2 regions of the Bradyrhizobium sp. B117 genome follow, and region 2 is predicted to be linked to the other one. Evidence: riboswitches for the same ligand, from Rfam matches in the RefSeq annotation. Region 2 holds a riboswitch; the other holds the start of a gene.

Region 1 (11,807 bases), 470 kb from region 2:
ATCCAAATATCGCCCGACAGGAGGACCGCACCCATCGGGGCGGGAGAAGCTTAAGGCTGGCGAGGTACGCGTGCCGGGAGCGAAGAGCTAATATATTAGAATCTTTGCGGGACCCGTAGGGCCGACTAGGATGCGTCCGACCACGATGGACCTGGGAGGCGACGACATGGGCGAGCCGACGCAGCGGACGATCAAGGCCAACGGCATCAGCCTCAACGTCGCCGAGCAGGGCGAGGGGCCCATGGTGCTGCTCTGCCACGGCTTTCCGGAAGGCTGGTACTCCTGGCGCCACCAGCTCGAGGCGCTGGCGGCGGCCGGCTATCATGCGGTTGCGCCCGACATGCGCGGCTACGGCAAGAGCGATCGGCCCGAAGCGATCGACCAGTACACGATCCTCCATATGGTCGGCGATCTCGTCGGCGTACTCGACGCCTTCGGGGCAAAGGACGCCGTCATCGTCGGGCACGACTGGGGCGCGACGATCGCCTGGCACACCGCACGCCTGCGGCCCGATCGCTTCCGCGCCGCCGCCATCCTCAGCGTGCCCTATCGGCCGCGAAGCGAGGTGCGGCCGACCAGCGTCATGCCGCAGACGGCGGACGCACAGTTTTATCAATTGTACTTCCAGGAGCCGGGGGTCGCCGAAGCCGAGTTCGAACGCGACCCGCGCGCAACGCTCGGCGCCATGCTCTATGGCGGCTCCGGCGAAGGAGCCGCCGCGATCCGCGCCAACGCCGAGCGCGCCGGCAGAACCGTCGGCGTCGGCATGGTCTCACGCAAGGACGGCATGTTGCCGAAGGTGCAGGTGCCGCTGCCGTCGTGGCTCAGCGCCGCCGATCTCGATTATTACGGCGCCGAATTCGCCCGCAGCGGATTTCGCGGACCGCTCAACTACTACCGCAACATCGATCGCAACTGGGAGCTGATGGGCGCCTTCGAGGGCGTGAAGGTGGTCGTGCCCTCGCTCTACATCGCCGGCGACCACGACATGGTCATCGCCTTCCCCGGCGCCGCCGAGCACCTCGCCAACATGAAGCAATGGGTGCCGCAGCTGCGCGAGATCAGGATGCTGCCAGGCTGCGGACACTGGACGCAGCAGGAGCGGCCGGCGGAGGTGAACGCGGCGCTCGTGGAGTTTCTGCGGAGCCTGCCGACCTAAAGCTTGGAGCGGGCGAAGGGAATCGAACCCTCGTATGCAGCTTGGGAAGCTGCCGTTCTACCATTGAACTACGCCCGCTCGTGCGCGTCTTGCGCCTGTCCTGATTAGCCGAGACGGCGCGCGCCGCCAAGCGGTTTGGCGCGTCCAACCGGATGGTTCGTAACGTTTTGGCAAGATTTTGGGTGCGCCGGATTGTGGCGGTGTTATGATCAATTTGTCTGGGGAGAGACGTGCACTGAGTGGGGCGTGTGCATGGTGGGGCGTGCTTACGCGATATTCGACACGACGATCGGGCGCTGCGGCATCATCTGGAGCAGCACCGGCGTCGTTGCCGTGCAATTGCCGGAGGCGCGGGAGATCGACACCCGCCGCCGGATTTTCCAGGTCCATCCCGAAGCGCGCGAGCAGCGCCCGTCGGAGAACGCCGAGCTGGCGATCGAGGGGATCGTGGGCCTGTTGCAAGGCGGCGATCCCAATTTCTCCGACGTCAGCCTGGACGCCGGCGGCGTGGCCGGCTTCAACCGGCGGGTCTACGAGTACACCTGCACGATCCCGCGCGGGGAGACACGCACCTATCTCGAGATCGCCAAGGCGCTGGGCGCCTCCGGCGCCGCGCATTCGGTGGCGCAGGCGATCGCGAAAAATCCCTACATGCTGATCGTGCCGTGCCACCGGGTGCTGGAGGCCGGCAATTACACCGACCGGATCTCGCCTTACGGCGGGGTGATCTCCAAACGCCGACTGTTGTCGCTGGAGGGCGCCCATCCGGTCGCCAGCAAGACGCTGTTCGAGGTGCTGCTGCCCGTTGTTCCGCCCCGCGCGCCCGGCTAAGGCGCGATCTCGATCGCACCTTAGCTTTGTCTTTTTGGGCATGATCTTGTCGGACGCCCGCTACACACTTGTCCGGATCATGCCTAGATAGGCGGGATGGAAGCAACCACCCTGCTGACGACACGCTCGATGACCGTCTCCGAGTTTCGCTGCGATGCGGGACCAGACGACACGCCATTTGCGGAATGCCGCACCGGCCATTCCATCGGCTATGTCCGCTCGGGCAGCTTCGGCTGCCATTGCCGTGCCGGCTTCTTCGAGCTGGTGGCAGGATCGATGCTGGTCGGCGCGCCCGGCGAGGAATACACCTGCACGCATGAGCATGTCTCGGGCGACGTCTGCCTCGGCTTCTCCTTCAGCGAGGACCTGGTCGATGCCCTCGGCGGGCGGCGCGAGGTCTGGCAGGTCGGCGCGACGCCGCCGCTGCCCGAGCTGATGGTGCTGGGCGAGCTCGCCCAAACGGCAGCAGATGGCAACAGTGACTTGGGCCTCGACGAGGTCGGGCAGATCCTCGCTGGCCGCTTTGTCGAAATCGTCTCGGGCAAGGCGCGCAAGCCGACGACGCCGACCGTGCGTGATCGCCGCCGCGCTGTCGAGGCCGCGCTGTGGATCGACGACAATTCGCATACCGAGGTCGACCTCGAACAGGCCGCAAAGCAGGCGGGCCTCAGCCCGTTCCATTTCCTGCGGTTGTTCTCCGCCGTGCTCGGCGTCACCCCACATCAATATCTGGTGCGCTCGCGGCTGCGGCATGCGGCGCGCCGCCTTACTGAGGACGACATCGCCGTCACCGACATCGCCTATGACGTCGGCTTCGGCGACCTCTCCAACTTCGTCCGCACGTTTCATCGCGCCGCCGGCGTATCGCCGACGAAGTTCCGGCAGGCCTCGAAGGGGATGCGCAAGATTCTCCAAGAGCAGCTTGCCCTCAACTGACTAGTTTCGTCTCCGGCGCGCGCCAGTTGCGGCGCGCTTTGCAAATGGAGACGACTATGTATGACCACATCGGATTGCGCGTTGCCGACCTCGACGCCGCTACGCGCTTCTACAGCGCGGTGCTGGCGCCGCTCGGCTATGTCCTGTGCACCAGCGGCGACGGCTATGCCGGCTTCGGGCCGAAAGGCGAGCCCGCGCTGTGGCTGCACCTGAACAAGGGACGGAAGGCCGACGGCGCGCATATCGCGTTTCGTGCCAAGGATCAGGACGCGGTCAAGGCGTTTCATAGCGAGGGGCTGAAGAGCGGCGGCCGCGACAATGGCGGCGCCGGGCCGCGCAGGGATTACAGCCCGACTTATTTTGCGGCGTTCTTGATCGACCCTGATGGCAACAATGTCGAGGCGGTTTGTGTGTGAGCGCTAGCCGCGCACGCGCTTTCGTAGGGTGGGCAAAGCGAAAGCGTGCCCACCTACCATCAATGGTGGGCATTGCGCTTCGCGCCTTTGCCCACCCTACGAACCCCATCTCAAGAGAGAGACCATGGCTTCCATCCACAACGACATCCCCCTCTCCGCCTCCGCGAGCGACGTCTGGGACGCGGTGCGCGATTTCGGCGCGCTGCCTCAGCGGCTGGCGCCGGGCTTCGTCACCGCCTGCACGCTCGACGGCGACGCGCGCATCGTCACCTTCGCCAACGGCTCCGTCGCGCGCGAGGTGCTGGTCGATTGCGACGATGCGCGGCAGCGGCTGGTGTATGCGATCAACAGCGAACGGCTGAAGCATTACAGCGCCTCGGTGCAGGTGATCGCCGAAGGCGACAAGAGCTGCCGCCTGGTCTGGATCATCGACATGCTGCCGAACGAGCTTGCGCCCTACGTGCAAGGGCAAACGAAGGAAGCGGTCGTCGCGATGCACAAGGCGTTTCCGCCCGCAGCCTGAACACGCTCTGTGACTTCAGGCACAGAGCCCTCCCTTCGCCGGCCGTAACCATGGCCGCGTGCGTCCGGTTGGCTCCGCTCTCCCGGCGGCGCCGCGCACGCGAGGAGCAGGCCATGAGAGGTGCGGACAAGGTGATCTGCCAGGCGGCCGCCGTGCTGCTGCTGTTTTCAATTTCGAGCGCGCCGGCAAAGGCGCAGTTCCTCGGCGGCGGCGGCGCCGGCGGCGAGGACATGATGACCCAGATGGCGCCGATGCTGGAGATGATGAAGGCGAAGATGGGCAAGCGCCGCTTCGCCATGCTGATGCAGACCATGGGCCCGATGATGAGCCGCATGATGGAGAATGGCGGCGGGTTTGGTGGTGGTTTTGGCGGCCTCGGCGGCGGCAATCTCGGCGGTGGGTTCGGCGCGCCCCATTACGGCGGCACCATGCCGATGGGCGGCGGCACCATGCCGGCCCGCTTCGGCGGCATGGGTGGCGGCGATATCATGGGCATGCTCGGCGGCGCCGGCGGCGGCGACATGATGGCGATGATCCCGCAACTGATGCGGCTCGCCAATGCCGGCGGTGGCGGCCATCGCCGCCACAGGCATCGCTAATCCACCGCGCCCGACAGCGCCGGCCCGATCGCCGGCTTGCTGTCGCGCGGTCCCCAGCGCGTCAGCACGACGCTGGAGCAGGAGAGCACGCCGAGCACGACCATCGAGCTCGCGGCCAGCCAGAAGAAGCTCTGCGCGGTCGCCTCATGCGTCGACAGCCACCAGCCGGCGGCCGAGATGTAGATCAGCCGCGCGGTCTGCGCCAGCACCGGGCCGATCACCTTCGCCGCGCCTTGCGAGGAGAAATACATCGTCGTTGCAAGGCCGAAGAACGCGTAGAACGGCCCGACCGTCGAGAGATATTGATGGCTCGCCGCGCGCACCGCCGCGCTGTCGGTGAAGATGTTGACCCAGAGATCGGGAAAGATCGCAACCAGGCATGCCGGCGTACCGACGGCCACGAAGGCGGCGGCACTGGCGATCCAGGCGATGCGCCTCGCCCGCGCGATGCGGCCCGCGCCGATCGCCATGCCGACCATCGGCACGCAGGCGATGCCGAACGAGAACGCGATCGAGGTCAGCAAAAATTCCAGACGTGCGCCGATGCCGTAGCCGGCGAGGATCGCGGTGCCGAACTTCGCCAGCATGTGAGTGAAGATCGAGATCGTCAGCACCGATTGCAGCGGCGAGAAGCAGGCGATGGCGCCGACCTTCAGGATGTCGAAAAACATCGCCCATTGGATGCGAAGCCCGCGCAGCTTCGGTGCGATCCGCGCGCGGCCGGAGAACAGGTACCAGCCCATGATGCAGATGTTCATGGTGTAGGCGATCAGCGCGCCGGCGGCGACGCCGCGCATGCCGAGCTGCGGCATCGGGCCGAGTCCGAGGCCGAGCGTGCCGCCGAGCACGATCTGCCAGACCGCGGAGTTGAGGATGAGGAACGACGGCAGCTTCATGTTGCCGGTGCCACGCAGCACGCCGGCCATGGTGTTGAGCAGCCAGGGCAGCACGGCGCCGCCGAAAAACACCTGCGTGTAGGCGATGGCATGCGTCAGCACATCGCCACGACCGCCGAGCATCTCGAGCACCCTGGGGCCGAAGATCAGCATGCCCAGCATGAAGACGAGGCCGAAGCTGATGCCGATCAGCATCGCATGCACGGCGAGCGTGCCGGCGCGCTCGCGGTCGCCGGCGCCGAGCGCACGCGCAATGGCGGAGGCCACCGCGCCCCCCATCGCGCCGCCGGACATGGTCATGGTCAGGATCACTGTCGGAAACACCAGCGCCATCGCGGCCAGCGCCTCGACGCCGAGCCGGCCGATATAGGAAGTCTCCGCGATCACCGTACAGGTGCCGGCCGACAGCGCGATCACGTTGGGCCAGGCGAGCGAGAGCAGCGTACGCAGGATCGGCCCGTCCGTCAGCGCGCTCTTCACGGGCGGCGGAGGCGGTGGCAGCGGGCGCTCTTGCTCATCGACCGGGATTTCGGCGATGTCGGACATGTCCTCTCCCGGGCGCAGGCGCCATTTGCGGCGCGGCAATGAACAGGTGTGCCAATCAATGTCTTCGCGCGGAAGGCGCTGCGACGGTTGTTAGCACGGCAATTGCCGATTCCTCCTGCGCCGGGTGCAGGCGTGCCCTGCGGCAGCGCATTTCAGCCCGTGGAATTGCGGCTATTCTCCCTCTCCCGTTCTTACGGGGAGAGGGTCGGGGTGAGGGGCTCTATCCGCAAAGACGGTGACAGCTAGACTCGCGGAGAGTCCCCTCACCCGCCGCGCTACGCGCGTCGGCCTCTCCCCGCACGCGGGGAGAGGCGAAGTGCGCGGCGGCAGCGCCGGCTATTCGATCGTCCAGACCAGCGGCGGACGCCCGCCTGCGGCGGTGCGCATCTGCACGCCGATGTGCCGGCCGCATCCCGCGGCGAGGCCCTCGAACAAACCCTCGAGCACCTTGGCGCAGGCGCGATGATAGTCGGCGACATCGTCCATCAGCTTCCAGCTCTGCTGGCCGATTTCGAAGCTGCCTTCGGACTGCGTGGTGTCGGCAACGTCATCCTGCGCGGCGAACAATGCATTGAGGAACGCTGCGAACTCGCCCGCGCCACCGCGGCTCATCGACAGCGCCGCCGCGACCTCGTCGAAATACTGCATGCCGATCAGCTTGCCCGTGAGACGCAGGAGATAGCCGGCATCCTCCGGCCCAAACAACTGCACCATCACGGGAGCGGCGGTGCGCACATATTCCATCGCGTAGTTGCGATAGGCTTTTTCAAGCCGCGGCTTTGGCCAGCTCGCAACAGGCAGAGCCGGCGCGGTCCTGGCATCGAACATCGGCGCCTCCAGATGCCGCGCGAAGACGAGGCGCTGGTCGAGTTCGAGCGGATGGTCATATTGATGATAGTAGCCTTCGAGCCCGTCCTGGCCGTCGACGCTCTGCTTGGTGCAGACGAAGCCGAGCCTGATATCGCCGAGCGCGACGCCGTTGTTGGCGTGCCAGCCGCGCAGCATCGCGCGGCTTACCTCGCCCGGCACGCCGCAGATCGCGGTGCCCTTCCAAATCCAGCGCGGTGGTGGATAGCGGATCCAGGCCTTGGTGTCGCTCTCATGCATGTATTCGACATGCACGCCGCCGATCCAGTTGGAGAGGTAGTGATATTGCGCGGCAGCCACCGCCGGCGGCAGATGATCGATCCCGAGCTTCTTGAGCCCGGGCAGGAAGCGCTCCTGCTGCTGGCGGCGGAACACGCGGAAGACAAACTCCGCCGCATCCGCCGTGCCGCGTCGCGTGACGACGGTGAGGATGAGGCCGGTGAAGTAAGCGTGGTAGAGATCGGCGACCGCGCGCCAGCGCTTCCATTGGGCTTCCTGCGCGGCATCTGATGCGGCGGTCATGTTCGCTCCCCGATCATTGTTGCGATCGAGTGTGTCACTGCCTCCGGTGACAGACAAGTTCACGTGGATGCAAGGCCCTCTGCACGACAGCCCGTCAATTCCGCATCACGAATTTTGCGCAAGTCTCGCCGCGCGTTCACGCTCGACGCGCTCGGTGACGTCGCGTGCCATCGCCACCGATCCCTGCACCGCACCGCCGGAATCCCGCACCAGCGCGAAGGTCATCTCGATGTAGAGCTTGCGTCCGCTCTTGTGCAGCGCGCGGGTCAGCGTCGGCTTGCCCGCAAGCTTCATCGTCCCGCTCGCGAGCGCAGCCTCAAAACCCTTCCAGTGCGCGGCGCGCAGATGTTCGGGAATGATGAAGTCGAGGTTCTGACCGAGCGCTTCGTCGGCGGAGAAACCGAACAGCGCGGCCGATGCGCGATTCCAGCGCGTGATGGTGCCGGAGCGATCCGAATAGATCAGCGCGTCCGCGACGTCGTTGAGGATGTTTGCGTCGAGTTGGGATTGATCGGTCATGGCGCCACCTCGCATGATGCCGGATTTCGTTGCGCATCCTGCCACACGTTCGCTGTGATCGCCCGACTTGATCGGGCGATCCGGAATTCCGAGACAGCAGTGATCAAATCGCGAGGCTGCGGCGTACTGGATGCCTGCCCCGGTCAAGCCGGGGCATGACAGTAGAGTGTGTAGCTACACCCGAAAATGCTTCGATAGTTTGAGGCCCTGCGCCTGGTAGTTGGAACCGATGCGCTGGCCGTACATCGCGTCGGGGCGGGCCAGCATCTTCTCATAGACGAGGCGGCCGACGATCTGGCCGTGCTCGAGGATGAACGGCACCTCGCGCGAGCGCACCTCCAGCACGGCGCGGGCGCCTTGGCCGCCGGCGCCGGCATAGCCGAAGCCGGGATCGAAGAAGCCGGCATAGTGCACGCGGAATTCGCCGACCAAGGGATCGAACGGCACCATCTCCGCGGCGTAATCGGGCGGCACCTGCACCGCCTCCTTGGAGGCGAGGATGTAGAACTCGCCGGGATCGAGGATCAGGCTGCCGTCGGGACGCGCCGAGATCGGCTCCCAGAAATCCTCCACCGCATAGCCGGCGCGGCGATCGACATCGACCACGCCGGTGTGGCGCTTGGCGCGGTAGCCGACGAAGCCGTTGGCTTTCTCGCCCGAGAGATCGACGGAGACGGCGACGCCGCCGGAGAGATCGGCATCGTCGATGTCGACGAGGCGCTCAGTGGCATGCAAGCCATCGAGCTCGTCGGCATTGAGGATGGCGTCACCAGTGCGGAAGCGTACCTGCGACAGGCGCGAGCCTTCGCGCACAAGCACCGGAAACGTCTTCGGGCTGATCTCGGCATAGAGCGGGCCGTGATAGCCAGCGCCGATCATGTCGAAGCGGCGGGTGCCGTCGGCGATGACGCGGGTGAAGACGTCGAGCCGGCCGGTCGAGCTCTTGGGGTTCGCGGCCGCAACGATCTCCGGCGGCAGCGCCAGGCTCTCCAGCAGCGGCACGATGTAGACGCAGTTGGTCTCCAGCACCGCACCGTCGGCGAGGCTGAACTCATGCAGCTTCAATTCGTCGATGCGCTCGGCGACGGTGGCGCCGGGTCCCGGCAGGAAGCTGGCACGGACGCGATAGGCGATGTCGCCGAGGCGCAGATCGAGGCTCGCCGGCTGGATCTGGCTCTCGACGAAATCGTATGCGGGCAGGATGAGGCCCGCTTCCGCCATCGCCGCGATCATGCGGTCGGGCAGGATACCATTGGCGTCGGCGGCAACCGTAAAGCTCAACCGGGGGTCCTCATCAGGGGGCAAACGCATCCGGACATGCCGGAAATACTAGCCTTTTACGGCTATCCGATGGACGCCTTGACGGAAAGGGCATTGCGGAATATGAGCATCACTTATCCCGTGGTGATTTGAGCCGGCCGGCTTGCAGCCACGTTAAATAAGTCGCTAAACAGGCCGGGGACCTCTGTGATCCCGGCCCGTGGAGATATCCAGGCCGGTTTTTTTGTGACCGTTTTCGTATCATACGGTCATGTCGGAGGGTCCTATGTCGAAGTCGCCTGCCACCTACCGCCCCGAAACCCGCCTGGTCCATTCCGGCACCCTGCGCTCGCAATATGGCGAGACGTCGGAGGCGCTGTTTTTGACGCAAGGCTATGTCTACAACAGCGCCGAGGAGTGCGAGGCGCGGTTCAAGGGCGAGGACCCCGGCTTCATCTATTCGCGCTACTCCAACCCGACCATCGCGATGTTCGAGCGCCGCATGATCGAGCTCGAGGGCGCCGAAGCCGCCCGCTCGGCGGCCACCGGCATGGCCGCGGTGACCACCGCGATCCTGGCGCCGCTGAAGGCCGGCGATCACGTGGTCGCTTCCCGCGCGCTGTTCGGCTCGTGTCTTTACGTCATTCAGGATCTGCTGCCGCGCTATGGCATCGAGACCACGCTGGTCGACGGAGCCAATCTCGATGAATGGCAACGCGCGGTGAAGCCGAACACCAAGACGTTCTTCCTGGAGAGCCCGACCAACCCGACGTTAGATGTGCTCGACATTCCCGGTATTGCCGAGATCGCGCACAAGGGCGGCGCGCGGCTCGTCGTCGACAACGTGTTCGCGACGCCGATCTGGCAGAGCCCGCTGGCGCTCGGTGCCGACGTCGTCGTCTATTCCGCGACCAAGCACATCGACGGCCAGGGCCGTTGTCTCGGCGGCATCATCCTGTCGTCGGAAGCCTTCATCGCCGAGCACATCCACAATTTCATGCGCCAGACCGGCCCGTCGATCTCACCGTTCAACGCGTGGGTCCTGCTCAAGGGCCTGGAGACGCTGGGCGTGCGCGTGCGCGCGCAGACCGACACGGCGGCGCGGATCGCCGAGGTGCTGGCGAGCCATCCGAAGATCTCGCGGCTGGTCTATCCCGGCCGCGCCGATCATCCGCAGGCGGCGCTGGTGAAAAAGCAGATGCGCGGCGGCTCGACGCTGGTCGGCTTCGAGGTCAAGGGCGGCAAGGCCGCGGCGTTCCGCGTGCTCAACGAGCTCAAGCTTGCGAAGATCTCGAACAATCTCGGCGACGCCAAAAGCCTCGTCACGCATCCGGCGACCACGACGCATCAGCGCCTGAAGCCGGAAGACCGCGCCGCGCTCGGCATCAGCGAGGGATTCATCCGCTTCTCCGCAGGCCTCGAGCATGCGGACGATCTGATCGAGGATCTGATGGCGGCGCTGGAGAAGGCGTGAGGCGAGCCAAGGGCTCGGTCTCGTAGGGTGGGCAAAGCGAAGCGTGCCCACCATTCACAATCTCGATGCCGATGGATGGTGGGCACGGCGCTTCACGCCTTTGCCCACCCTACGGCAGCGGAGTTACATCGGCCGATACGTCCGCACGTCCGCGGGCACGTTCACGCCGATCTTGATCTGGCCGACCGAGCGGATGATGTCGTCGCCGAGCAGCTGGGCGAAGCAGGCATAGCCCCAATCGTTCATGTGCAGACCGTCGGAGATCACAAAGCTCTCGACAGGGATCGACTGCTTCTCGTGCCAGTCGCGCATCACCTCGAAGCGCGGGAAGATGCCGACGTGACGGAGCTCGGCGACCTTGCCGAGCAGCTTCACCATCTTGCCGGCGCTCTCGGCGCGCTGGTTCACGGCCGGCGAATATTGCGGATCGACCAGCACGATGTCGGCGCCGCCGGCGGCCTGGATGCGGGTGATGCCGTCCTCGACCATCTTGGCGGTGTCGCCGGGATCGAGATTGCGCAGCACGGCGTTGGTGCCGACCTGCCAGATCACCAGATCCGGATGCACGTCGATCACCTCCTTCTGGAGGCGCTTCATCATCTCGGGCGCGTCCTCGCCGCCGACGCCGGCATTGACGACGGTGATGTCGGCGGTCGGATATTGCCGGCGCAGCTGCGTGGCGAGACGGTTCGGATAATTGAACTCCGGCGAGCTCGCGCCAAATCCCGCGGTCGACGACGAGCCGAACGCGACGATGAGGACGGGCTGGCCGGCGACGAGCTTGCTTGCGACATGCGGCAGCGAGCCCATCGCCTTCGAAGCGCCCTTGGGCGGCAGACAGGGCACGCGGCTGAAGATGTCGCCGGCGGATTTCGCGACCTGCTTCACCTTGTCGATGGCGCGCGAGGTGATGCCACGCTGCTCGTGTGACGTCACGGCGACCGTGGTCTGGGCAGGCGATGCGGGAGCGGAATTAGCCGATTGTGCGGGCGCGGGCGTCGCCTGCGCGGCTTGCGCCTGCGCGCGCGACTGCGAGGCCGGGATCAGCAACAGCAGCGCTGCCGCTGCGGGCGCAGCCAGCGATGCCGTCAGGCAAAAAGGGCGGAAGGTACTCATTAACGCTAGTCCTCAATTCTGCTGCTGGGCCGGCCCTAAATGGGCAGCGTCGACCACGAACTGTGCCAACGCCCGGCCCAGGCAATCATGGACCTGTTTCGCCAGCTCGGGCCCACGGGACGGGCTGAACAGGTCGAACTGAC
Region 2 (11,807 bases):
AGGCAGCATCCAGGGCGTTCACCCCCTGCTCGCCGAGCCGTTCGAAGCCGACACGCGCGCGAAGATCATCGGCCTTTCCGACCTCACGCCAAAGCCCTGGCCGCAGCGCTTCCGCGAGATCCAGGCCGCAGGCGGCCATGTCGAGATCGTGCAGTCGCGCATCCAGCAGGGCGAGATGATCGCGGTCGCGGCCGGCACGCTCGGCCTCTCCGCCAATGGCCGGCTCGACGGCGAATTGCAGATGACGGTGACGGGCCTCGAGCGCGTCATCCCTGCGCTCGGCATCGAGAAGATGCTGGAAGAGGGCGTGCCGCAGGCGACCCTCGATCGTGTCGCGCCCGGTATGAAGTCGCAGGACCTCAACAATCTCTTCGGTGCGCTTGATCGCGCCGTGCCCGGCCTCGGCAAGGTGATCAAGCAGAACGCCAATGCCGGCGTTGCCGCCGGAATCAATTCGATCGGCACCGAGAGCACGCTGGAAGGCAAGAAGGCGCGCAGCTTCCCGCTGAAATTCGTCGATGGCGCCGTGCTGCTCGGCCCGATCAAGGTCGGCCAGATCCCGCCGCTGTATTAAACACGGCACGCCCCGCCAAACGCTCCGTCGTCATGCCCGGGCTTGTCCCGGGCATCCACGTCTCTGTTCAATCGCGGAAGCGCGTGGATGGCCGGGTCAAGCCCGGCCATGACGGAGAGAAACGCGCTATGGCTTCTTGCCGAGCCGCCCGTGCTCGCGCCCGAAATCGGCTGCCGCCGAATCCTGGCCGATCTCGACGATGCCGCGGCGGATGGCGCGGGTGCGGGTGAAATGGTCGAACAGCGCCTCGCCGTCGCCACGTCGGATCGCGCGGGTGAGCTTGGCGAGATCCTCGGTGAAGGTGCCAAGCATCTCCAGCACGGCTTCCTTGTTGGCGAGGAAGACGTCGCGCCACATCGTCGGATCGGACGCCGCGATGCGGGTGAAGTCGCGAAAGCCGCCGGCGGAGAACTTGATCACCTCTGACTCCGTCACCTGCGCGAGCTCGTCGGCGGTGCCGACGATGGTGTAGGCGATCAGATGCGGCAGGTGGCTGGTGATGGCGAGCACGAGATCATGATGATCCGGCGTCATCACCTCGACCTTGGCGCCCATCGCCGCCCAGAACGCGCGCAGCCGATCGGTCGCCGCCGCATCGACGCCCTCCGGCGGCGTCAAAATGCACCAGCGGTTGATGAAGAGCTCGGCGAAGCCGGAATCCGGGCCCGAATGCTCGGTGCCCGCGACGGGATGCGCCGGCACGAAATGGACGGTCTTCGGCAGATGCGGCGCCATGTCCCTGACCACCGCGCCCTTCACCGAGCCGACGTCGGAGATAATAGCACCGGGCTTCAGATGATCGGCGATCTCCTTTGCCACCTCGCCGCAGGCGCCGACGGGAATGCAGAGGATGACGAGATCGGCGTCCTTCACCGCCTCCGCATTGGTCGCCACGACGTGGTCGACGATGCCGAGCTCCATCACCCGCGCGCGCGTCTTCTCCGAGCGCGCGGTGGTGACGATCTCGCCTGCCAGGCCCTGGAGCTTCGCAGCGCGCGCGATCGAGCCGCCGATCAGGCCGAAGCCGATCAGCGCGACGCGCTGGAAGTGTGGTGTCGCGCTCATTTGCCGGCCATGAAGTCGCGCAAGGCGTCGACCACGAGGCGGTTGGCCTCCTCGGTGCCGATGGTCATGCGCAGCGAATGCGGCAGGCCGTAATTCTTCAGCGCGCGCAGCACGAGGCCGCGCTTGGTGAGGTAGGCGTCGGCCGCGTCCGAGGTCTTGCCGTCGGTCGGGAAGTGGATCAGCACGAAATTGGCGACACTCGGCGTCACCTTCAGTCCGAGCTTGCCGATCTCTTCGGTCAGCCAGTTGCGCCAGGTCTCGGTGAACTGCTTCGACATCGCCTGGTGCGCGGTGTCTTCAATGGCGGCGACCGCGGCGTACATCGCCGGCGTCGACACGTTGAACGGCCCGCGGATGCGGTTGACGGCGTCGATGATGTGCTCGGGGCCGAACATCCAGCCGATGCGCAGCGCGGCAAGCCCGTGGATCTTGGAGAAGGTGTGCGTCACCACCGTGTTCTCGGTGGTGGCGACCAGCTCGATTCCCATCTCGTAATCGTTGCGCGAGACATAGTCGGAATAGGCGGCATCCAGCACCAGCAGCACGTGCGACGGCAGGCCGGCGCGCAGCCGCTTGACCTCGTCGAACGGCACATAGGTGCCGGTCGGGTTGTTGGGGTTGGCGAGCCAGACCAGCTTCGTCTTCGGCGTCACCGCCTTGAGGATGGCGTCGACGTTGCAGGTAAGGTTGGTCTCCTGCGCGACGACGTTCTTGGCGCCCACCGCCATGGTCGCGATCGGGTAGACCAGGAACCCGTGGGTGGTCGAGATCGCCTCGTCGCCCTGGCTGAGATAGGTGTGGGCGAGCAGGTTGAGGATCTCGTCCGAGCCAGCGCCGCAGATGATGCGGTTGGGGTCGAGCCCGAACGAGCGGCCGATCGCCTCGCGCAGCACGCGCGAGGTGCCTTCCGGATAATCCTCCAGATGATCCGCCACGCGCTTGAAGGCTTCGATCGCCTTCGGCGAGGGTCCGAACGGGGTCTCGTTGGCCGAGAGCTTGAACACCTTGCGGCCCGGCTCCGGCACCGGGCTCTTGCCGGGCGTGTAGGGCGCAATATCGAGAATGCCGGGATTCGGCACGGGGCGGGACATCTTCAACTCCGGATAGGCTGGGCGCGTGACTTACGATTTCGGCCCGGTCGGGGCCACCGTATAGCGCGTTGCGTGGCTGCCGACGAGGGCCGTGGAGCGCACCGAGGCCCCCGCCTCGATCAGGGCAGCCCTGATCTTGTCGATGCTGGTGTCTGATGTGACCGAGACCAGCAGCGCCGCACCGTCGAAGGCGGTATCGGGCACCGCCACGATGTCGGCGAGCGGCGACAGCGCGCGCGCGACCTCGGCGTTCCACCCGGACACGCGCACGCTGAAGGTCTCGACCTCTGTCACCACGGCGCTGTCGGCGACGCGCGAGATCGCGAACACCGGCAGCGACGCCGGATGGTCGGCACGCTCGACGAAGGGCATGCGCGCAATGATCTTTGGCGCGCTCCGCGCTTCCAGCTCCAGCCACCACGGCGTGCGGCTCGATGTCGCCGAGACCAGCGCCAGATCGCCCTTGGATTTCGCCACCGCCTCGACCGCAGCCTGCGCGCTGAAATGCGCGACGTAAGGAACCGTGAAGCCGAAATGGAAGCGCACGGAATCGCGCATCGCCGGCTCGCTCACCGAGATGTCGGCATGCACGGAGAACGGCGCCTGGACATAGGTGAAGGTGGAAATGATGACGCGCCAGATGCTCTCGACCGTGTCGAGCGGCAGGATGCCGCGATGCCGCTGCACGATCTCGCGCATCATCGAGGCCTCGCGTGCGGGCCGGAACGCCGAGCCGACCTCCTGGGTCTGCTTCACCTGGATCAGGCGGTCGATGATGTCGCCGCGCTGCATCAGCAGGCGATGCATGTCCGCGTCGATCGCGTCGATCTCCTTGCGTAATTCCTGGAGCGATGGTGGCGCGGGCGGACGTTGGGACATATCTGCCAGATGGGTTCAGTGCTGTTGAGAGGCGTTCCAATGCGGGATGGGCAAGCCGGATTCCGCTGCGGTCGATGTCCTGATTAGGCAGTCAGGGCGGCGAAAGCAAAGAGAAATGACGACCTTTTCGCCGAGCGTTTCAAGGACGATTTTGGTTAATCCGGGCCGCGACTTGACGAAAACCGCCCAAGACAGTAGGTTTTGCCTGTTCCGTGGTCATTTGAGCCGGCCGGCTTGCAGCCACGTTAAAAAACTCGCTAAACAGGCCGGGGACGCTTCCGATCCCGGCCGAACCTATCGTTCAGGCCGGGTTTTTCATGGCCTGATGCAAGTGGCGGTCTGAAGTCCGATCGCAAACGAGGTCGATGGTCAGATGGGTAGCGTCAAGTCGATTCCGAGTCCTGCGATCAGCGCCGATGAGCGCTCGCACGAGGTCGATCACCCGAGTTCGCAGGTCGCGCGTTTTGGCGCAGACCAGCCGCTGCGGCTCGATTGCGGCGTCGATCTGGCGCCGTTCCAGATCGCCTACCAGACCTATGGCGAGCTCAATGCCGATCGCTCCAACGCCGTTCTGATCTGCCATGCGCTGACCGGCGACCAGCACGTCGCCAATCTGCACCCCGTCACCGGCAAGCCCGGCTGGTGGGACACCTTGGTCGGCCCGGGCCGGCCCATTGATCCCAGCCGCTACTTCATCATCTGCTCCAACGTGATCGGCGGCTGCATGGGCTCGACGGGGCCGGCCTCGATCAATCCCGCCACCGGCAAGGTGTGGGGGCTGGACTTTCCTGTGATCACCATCCCAGACATGGTGCGCGCGCAGGCGATGCTGATCGACCGGCTCGGCATCGACACGCTGTTCGCTGTGGTCGGCGGCTCGATGGGCGGGATGCAGGTGCTGCAATGGACCGCGGCCTATCCTGCCCGCGTGTTCTCTGCGCTCGCGATCGCCTGTTCGACGCGGCACTCGGCGCAGAACATCGCCTTCCACGAGCTCGGCCGCCAGGCCGTTATGGCCGACCCCGACTGGCACAATGGCGGCTATGCCGATCGCGGCCTTCATCCGCATCGCGGCCTCGCGGTCGCGCGCATGGCCGCGCACATCACTTATCTGTCAGACGCTGCTCTGCACCGGAAATTCGGCCGGCGCATGCAGGATCGCGAGCTGCCGACTTTCTCGTTCGACGCCGACTTCCAGGTCGAGTCCTATCTGCGCTACCAGGGCTCCTCCTTCGTCGAGCGCTTCGACGCCAACTCCTATCTCTACCTGACCCGCGCGATGGATTATTTCGACATCGCCGCCGATCACGGCGGCGTGCTGGCGAAAGCGTTTGCCGGCATACAGACCCGATTCTGCGTGGTGTCCTTCACCAGCGACTGGCTGTTTCCGACCTCGGAATCGCGCGCGCTGGTGCATGCGCTGAACGCGTCGAGCGCGCGGGTGTCGTTCGCCGAGATCGAAACCGATCGCGGCCATGACGCCTTCCTTCTCGACGTGCCCGAATTCTTCGACATCTCCCGCGCCTTCCTGCAATCGGCGGGCAAGGCGCGCGGGCTGACCGGCAAGAACGACTGACAAGGACCGCTCGCGATGTCTGTACAGGAAGTGCTGCCGCTGAACGGTTTCACCGCGGAGCAATCCGCTCATTTCCGCGCCGACCATCTGCTGGTCGCCGAGATGGTCAAGCCCGGCTCCAAAGTGCTCGACGTCGGCTGTGGCGACGGCGACCTGCTTCAGCTGCTGGAGACGCGCGGCATCGACGGCCGCGGCATCGAATTGTCGCGTGAGGGCGTCAACCGCTGCGTCGCCAAGGGCCTCGCGGTGGTGCAGGGCGACGCCGACACCGACCTCGTCAATTATCCCGACGACGCCTTCGACTACGTGATCCTGTCGCAGACGCTGCAGGCGACGCGGCAGCCGCGCGTGGTGCTGGAGAATTTGCTGCGCATCGGCCGCCGCGCCGTCGTGTCGTTCCCGAATTTCGGCTTCTGGAAGATGCGGCTCCAGCTCCTGATCGGCGGCCACATGCCACGCACGGAGAATTTGCCCGCGACCTGGTACGACACCGCCAACATCCATTTCTGCACCATCAAGGATTTCGTCGAGCTCTGCGACGCGATCGGCGTCAAGATGGAGCGCGCCGAGGCGCTCGACCTCTACGGTCGTCCGCTGCGGCTGCGGTTGCCATGGTGGGTGTGGAACATGTTCGGCGAGCAGGGCGTGTTTCTGCTCAGCCGCGGCGGGCGGAAATAGTTTCTCCGTCATTGCGAGCGCAGCGAAGCAATCCAGGATCTTTCTGCGGAGGCAGTCTGGATTGCTTCGTCGCAAGAGCTCCTCGCAATGACGGAGCGTGTGGCGATGTCGCGGCTCTAATGCGCCGCCAGCGACCTTGGATCACGCACCGGCCATCGTCCCGCTTCCACCAGCGTCACGAACCGCTCCACGCTCTCGTTGAACACTGCGGGCTCTTCGAGATTGAGCACGTGGCCGGACTTGGGAAACATCGCGAGGCCGGCAGCCGGCAGATGTTTCTTCAAAAACAGGCTCGCACCGACGCACGGATCGTCCTCGTCGCCGCAGATGATCAGTGCCGGCGTTGTCGCGGCTCTGATCGCATCCGTCAGCGTGTAGATCGAGGGGCGGCCACCCTGGAAGCCGCGCATCGTGCGCGCCGATCCCCTTGAATCGTGGCGCGCCAGCGCGGTGTAGAAATCGGCGTGGCCGCGCGGGTCCTTGACCAGGAAGGGTATCCGGCTCGGCGCCTCGCGCGTGACTTTGGCGACCTCCGCGGAGCCCAGCGTCTCGAACTGCTCGGCATTGGCGCGGCACTGCTTGCGCCAGGCGTCGAGATTTTCGAGCTCCGAGCCGGAGCCGACGCCGGCGAGCGTCATCGACAGCGCGCGATGCGGCGCGTTCAGTCCGATCTGGAGCGACGAATAGGCGCCCATCGAGAGCCCGACGAGATGCGCGCGCTCGATTCCGAGATGATCGAGCACCGCGAGCGCGTCGGTGTAGAAGTGCGTGTAGGTGTAGACCTCGCCATCGGGCACGTCGGACGGCGTGTAGCCGCGCGCGGAATAGGTGATGCAGCGGTGGCCGCGCGAGAAGTAGCGCATCTGCGGCTCCCAATTGGTGTAGTCGGCCGCGAATTCGTGCAGAAAAATAATCGGCGTTCCCTGGCCCGCTTCCTCGAAATAGATGCGGACGTCATCCCTGGTCGTGGCGTGGGGCATTAACTGTTTCCCTCTGTTCAAGCCGCGCGCGAAGGATCGCAGTTAATGGTGTTGTCCGCAATGCGGCAGCCTCAGACCAGCTCCAATGCAAAATCATCGCAGCCATTCGCCGACGCGGCAGTCTTTTTCTCGCCACATCCGGAAGCTTTACGGCCCGGCGGATGTCGGCCACCGCACAGGCCGACGGGAAGTGGGGGTGTAACTAAGGATGAAGAATGGTTGAGTTGTTTGCGTACCGCCTGTCGCGTTGTGTTGTCGCGCTGGCGTTCTTCTTCGCGGCGGTTGCCGCGTTCGTTTCTCCGGCCTCAGCGCGGCCACACCATCGTCATAGCGCAGAGCGGCACGGTTACGTGCACCATGCCAGACATCATCATTATCGCCACCATGCCCGCAGCTCGCGCTTCGAGCGCAGCGCGGCGCAGTTGCAGGCGAGCGGCTTTGCCGACACGAAGGCCAGCTATGATCCGAACGCCAACGGCGGCGGCATGGCCAGCAACGCCATGAGCGGTGGCGGCCTCAGTGGCGGATCGGGCCTCGTGTCCGAGGCGCGCCGCCATCTCGGCGGCAACCCGACGGGACGCGGCAGCCTGTGGTGCGCGCGCTTCATGAACATGGTGCTGGAGCATACCGGCCATCGCGGCACCGGCTCCGACATGGCGAGCTCGTTCGCGCGGTACGGCACCCGTGTCTCCGGTCCGCAGGTCGGCGCCATCGCGGTGATGTCGCGCGGTCGCCGCGGCGGCCATGTCGGCATCATCACCGGCATCGACGCGCAAGGCAATCCGATCATGATCTCCGGCAACAACGGCAATCGCGTCCGCGAAGCGCCGGTCTCGCGCGGCCGCATCTATGCGTATGTGATGCCGAACTAACGACGGAGCCGTAGCGGGAGTGCCGTAGGGTGGGCAAAGCGAAGCGTGCCCACCACTTCCGTCCGTTCGATAAAATGGTGGGCACGGCGCAAGAGCGCCTTTGCCCACCCTACGGCAGCGGTACTAGCTCACATCAGCTTCGGCTGTTCCACCGCGACCGCATCCCCCACGCCGATCTCGCCACCTTCGATCACCTCGGCATAGATGCCGCAATCCATGTGGCCGAGATGGCGCGAGAGCGTCGGTGGGATTTCGAGGTCGCGCGCGGCGGTCACCGGGTCGACATTGGTGGCCGGGCAGCGGACGATGCGCTTGACCACTTTCAGCCGGGCTTGCCCGATCGCGAGCGTTTGGCCGACGAGGTCGAGCTCCGACCAGGCCGGCCAGCCCTTCACATAGAGATTGGCGCGGAAGCGCAGCGGATGCACGGCAGTGCCGCCGAGCATGGTCTCGATGGCGCGGACGCTGTCGAGATTGATGATGGATACGACCTTGCGGGCGACGTCGGAAAAGCTGTGTTCGCGGCCGGACAGGACCTTGGGCGGCCCGTTCAGCTCCGGTTGGAAATTCTCGGTGAAGTAGCTCTCGATGGCGGCCCGCCCGGCGGCGGTCTCGAGATCGCCCCTGGCGACGATCTGGCCGTCCTTGCGGATGGTCAGGCGGTTGGTCGCGTCCTCGAAACGGCTGTCGAGCGACGCCAGCCGCTCATTGCGCGCCAGCATCAGAAACTGGATTTTCGGCTTCCACTCGGGGGCTTCAGGGTCGAACCCGCTCGGGCCGTTCTCGATGGCATAGCGGCGGTCGGCGGGTAGGGTCTGGCCGACCCGCAAAGGCACCCGGGACAGGCTCTCCGGCGTCAGGCCCTTGATTGGATAGCGGTAGAGGCCGGTGATCTCGGCGGTCTGGTTGGCTGTCATGCCGCTACTTAAGGGATTCGACCGCGCCCCGCCAAGCTGGCGGATCGGCGCACGAAATTGTGAAGTCGCCTCTTTCGATCCGGGGGCACGCTTCCCACATCTGGGTCAGGCCGGCGCCAGCGCCGGCTGATAACGACCGCTGCCGGTTGAGGAACGTCAACGCGGTCAGCGGAAACCCAGTGAAGATGCCGTTTGGGGTGCCTTAGAGGGCCCCAGGGGCAGGCCGAGGGACAGAAAAGAAATGAACATCGAGAAGTATACCGAACGCTCCAGGGGCTTCATCCAGTCCGCGCAGTCGCTCGCGGTGCGCGAGGGGCACCAGCAGTTTTCCACCCTGCATGTGCTGAAGGTCCTGCTGGACGACAATGAGGGGCTCGCTGCGGGTCTGATCGACCGCGCTGGCGGCAATTCCCGTGCAATCCTGAAGGCGACCGAGGACGCCCTGAACAAGGTGCCGAAGGTCAGTGGCGGTGGCGCTGGGCAGATCTATCTCGCGCCCGAGCTCGCCCGGACCTTTGATGCCGCCGAAAAGGCCGGCGAGAAGGCCGGTGACAGCTTCGTCACCGTCGAGCGGCTGCTGCTCGGTCTCACGCTGGAGAAGACCAGCGAGGCAGGTAGCATTCTCGCCAAGGGCGGTGTCACCCCGCAAAATCTCAACGCTGCGATCGAGGCGCTGCGCAAGGGCCGCACGGCGGACTCTGCGACCGCCGAGAACGCCTATGACGCGCTGAAGAAATATGCCCGCGACCTGACCCAGGCTGCGCGCGACGGCAAGCTCGACCCGGTCATCGGCCGCGACGAGGAGATCCGCCGCACCATCCAGGTGCTGTCGCGCCGAACCAAGAACAACCCCGTCCTGATCGGTGAGCCCGGCGTCGGCAAGACCGCCATCGCCGAAGGGCTCGCGCTGCGCATCGTCAACGGCGACGTGCCGGAGGGACTGAAGGACAAGAAGCTGCTGTCGCTCGACCTCGGTGCGCTGATCGCCGGTGCAAAATACCGCGGTGAGTTCGAGGAGCGGCTGAAGGCCGTGCTCCAGGAGGTGACCGCGAGCGAGGGCAATTTCATCCTGTTCATCGACGAGATGCACACGCTGATCGGCGCCGGCAAGGCTGACGGCGCGATGGACGCCTCCAACCTGCTCAAGCCCGCGCTCGCCCGCGGCGAGCTGCATTGTATCGGCGCGACCACGCTCGACGAGTACCAGAAGCATGTCGAGAAGGATGCCGCGCTGGCGCGTCGCTTCCAGCCGATCTTCGTCAGCGAGCCCTCGGTCGAGGACACCATCTCGATCCTGCGCGGCCTGAAGGACAAGTACGAGCAGCATCACGGCGTGCGGATCACCGATTCCGCGCTTGTTGCCTCCGCGACGCTGTCCAACCGCTACATCACCGACCGCTTCCTGCCCGACAAGGCGATCGACCTGATGGACGAGGCCGCGGCGCGGCTGAAGATGCAGGTCGATTCCAAGCCGGAGGAGCTGGATTCGCTGGACCGCGAGATCATCCGGCTCAAGATTGAGCAGGAGGCCCTGAAGAAGGAAAGCGATCCCGGCTCCAAGACCCGTCTCGAAGCGCTCGAGAAGGAGCTGGCCGAGCTCGAAGAGAAGTCGGCGGCGCTCACCTCACGCTGGAGCGCGGAGAAAAACAAGCTCTCCAACGCCCAGAAGCTGAAGGCGGAGCTGGACGGCTTGCGCGTCGAACTCGCTAACGCGCAGCGGCGCGGCGAATTCCAGAAGGCCGGCGAGCTGGCTTATGGAAGGATCCCGGAGCTGGAGAAGAAGCTCGCCGATATCGAGGCGAAGGAGAACTCCGGCGAGATGATGGAGGAGGCGGTCACCGCCAGCCACATCGCGCAGGTGGTCTCGCGCTGGACCGGCGTGCCCGTCGACAAGATGCTGGAAGGCGAGAAGGAGAAGCTCCTCAAGATGGAGGAGCAGCTCGGACAGCGCGTCGTCGGCCAGGCCGAGGCCGTGCGTGCGGTCGCAACCGCCGTGCGCCGTTCGCGTGCGGGCCTGCAAGACCCGAACCGGCCCACCGGCTCGTTCATGTTCCTGGGGCCGACTGGCGTCGGCAAGACCGAGCTGACCAAGGCGCTCGCCGAGTACCTGTTCAACGACGAGACCGCGATGGTGCGCCTCGACATGTCCGAGTACATGGAGAAGCATTCGGTCTCGCGGCTGATCGGCGCGCCTCCGGGCTATGTCGGCTATGACGAGGGCGGTGCGCTCACCGAAGCGGTGCGGCGCCGGCCTTATCAGGTGGTGCTGTTCGACGAGATCGAGAAAGCGCATCCCGACGTCTTCAACGTCCTGTTGCAAGTGCTCGACGATGGCCGTCTGACCGATGGCCAGGGACGCACCGTCGATTTCCGCAACACGCTGATCATCATGACCTCGAACCTCGGTTCGGAGTTTTTGGTGAATCAACCCGAGGGCGAAGACACCTCAGCCGTGCGTGAGCAGGTGATGGGAACGGTGCGGGCGCATTTCCGTCCCGAATTCCTCAACCGCGTCGACGAGATCATCCTGTTCCACCGCTTGCAACGAAGCGAGATGGGCCGGATCGTCGAGATCCAGTTCGCGCGGCTGCAGAAGCTCCTGACCGATCGCAAGATCGTGCTGACGCTCGATGCCGCGGGGCGCGACTGGCTCGCCGCCAAGGGCTGGGATCCCGCCTACGGCGCACGGCCGCTGAAGCGGGTGATCCAGCGCTATCTCCAGGACCCGCTCGCCGAGATGATCCTCGGCGGCGACGTCAGGGACGGGGACAGCGTCGCGATCTCCTCCGAAGGCAACGTGCTGACCTTCAACGGCAAGGCGCCGCAGACCGCGGAGATCGCACAGTTCGAGGCGCCGGTGTCGAAGCGCAAGCTGAACTGATCGCCGGTACCCGCCGCTAGAAAATCGCCCCGGAGAGTCGTCCTCTCCGGGGCGAATTGTTTTTCAGGCCTACTTTGCTAGCTGGCCGGAGACATCGTGCCGGGCGAGGCGGGGCCTTCCTCCTCGCCGTCCTGTTCGAGCTCCGACAGGATGTCCACGAGCGCGCGGACGCGGCCCTGCGCCAGCGGACGCAGATCGTTGATCATGGGCTCGTCATTGGCGAGCCAAGCCTGGGCTTCCGCGAGTTCCTCGACGGTAGCGCCGGTTCCGATGATCTCTGCAATTGTCACGTCG

What was found. A riboswitch is a leader RNA that binds a small molecule or an ion and turns the genes downstream of it on or off. The one in region 2 is predicted to bind S-adenosylmethionine.
Region 1: it holds a riboswitch for S-adenosylmethionine, as region 2 does, so the genes downstream of both, AAFG16_RS02275 (O-succinylhomoserine sulfhydrylase) here and AAFG16_RS04645 (homoserine O-acetyltransferase) in region 2, are expected to answer to the same signal.

The regions. Positions count from the first base shown of each region.
Region 1 covers NZ_CP152414.1:481,792-493,598, reverse strand. Annotated here, with positions in the region: gene AAFG16_RS02330 (alpha/beta hydrolase) at 167-1,159, shown strand; tRNA gene AAFG16_RS02325 (tRNA-Gly) at 1,164-1,237, opposite strand; gene AAFG16_RS02320 (methylated-DNA--[protein]-cysteine S-methyltransferase) at 1,412-1,990, shown strand; gene AAFG16_RS02315 (AraC family transcriptional regulator) at 2,087-2,926, shown strand; gene AAFG16_RS02310 (VOC family protein) at 2,983-3,342, shown strand; gene AAFG16_RS02305 (SRPBCC family protein) at 3,467-3,865, shown strand; gene AAFG16_RS02300 (hypothetical protein) at 3,979-4,464, shown strand; gene AAFG16_RS02295 (MATE family efflux transporter) at 4,461-5,906, opposite strand; gene AAFG16_RS02290 (hypothetical protein) at 6,243-7,295, opposite strand; gene AAFG16_RS02285 (PAS domain S-box protein) at 7,401-7,814, opposite strand; gene AAFG16_RS02280 (2'-deoxycytidine 5'-triphosphate deaminase) at 7,989-9,095, opposite strand; SAM riboswitch at 9,206-9,285, shown strand; gene AAFG16_RS02275 (O-succinylhomoserine sulfhydrylase) at 9,361-10,548, shown strand; gene AAFG16_RS02270 (SGNH/GDSL hydrolase family protein) at 10,672-11,664, opposite strand; gene AAFG16_RS02265 (SGNH/GDSL hydrolase family protein) at 11,677-11,807, opposite strand, start outside.
Region 2 covers NZ_CP152414.1:951,746-963,552, forward strand. Annotated here, with positions in the region: gene AAFG16_RS04625 (DUF2125 domain-containing protein) at 1-574, shown strand, start outside; gene AAFG16_RS04630 (prephenate/arogenate dehydrogenase family protein) at 701-1,639, opposite strand; gene hisC (histidinol-phosphate transaminase) at 1,636-2,730, opposite strand; gene AAFG16_RS04640 (chorismate mutase) at 2,761-3,609, opposite strand; SAM riboswitch at 3,812-3,891, shown strand; gene AAFG16_RS04645 (homoserine O-acetyltransferase) at 3,983-5,185, shown strand; gene metW (methionine biosynthesis protein MetW) at 5,201-5,863, shown strand; gene AAFG16_RS04655 (alpha/beta hydrolase) at 5,980-6,843, opposite strand; gene AAFG16_RS04660 (TIGR02594 family protein) at 7,059-7,715, shown strand; gene AAFG16_RS04665 (MOSC domain-containing protein) at 7,844-8,632, opposite strand; gene clpB (ATP-dependent chaperone ClpB) at 8,874-11,513, shown strand; gene AAFG16_RS04675 (hypothetical protein) at 11,591-11,807, opposite strand, start outside.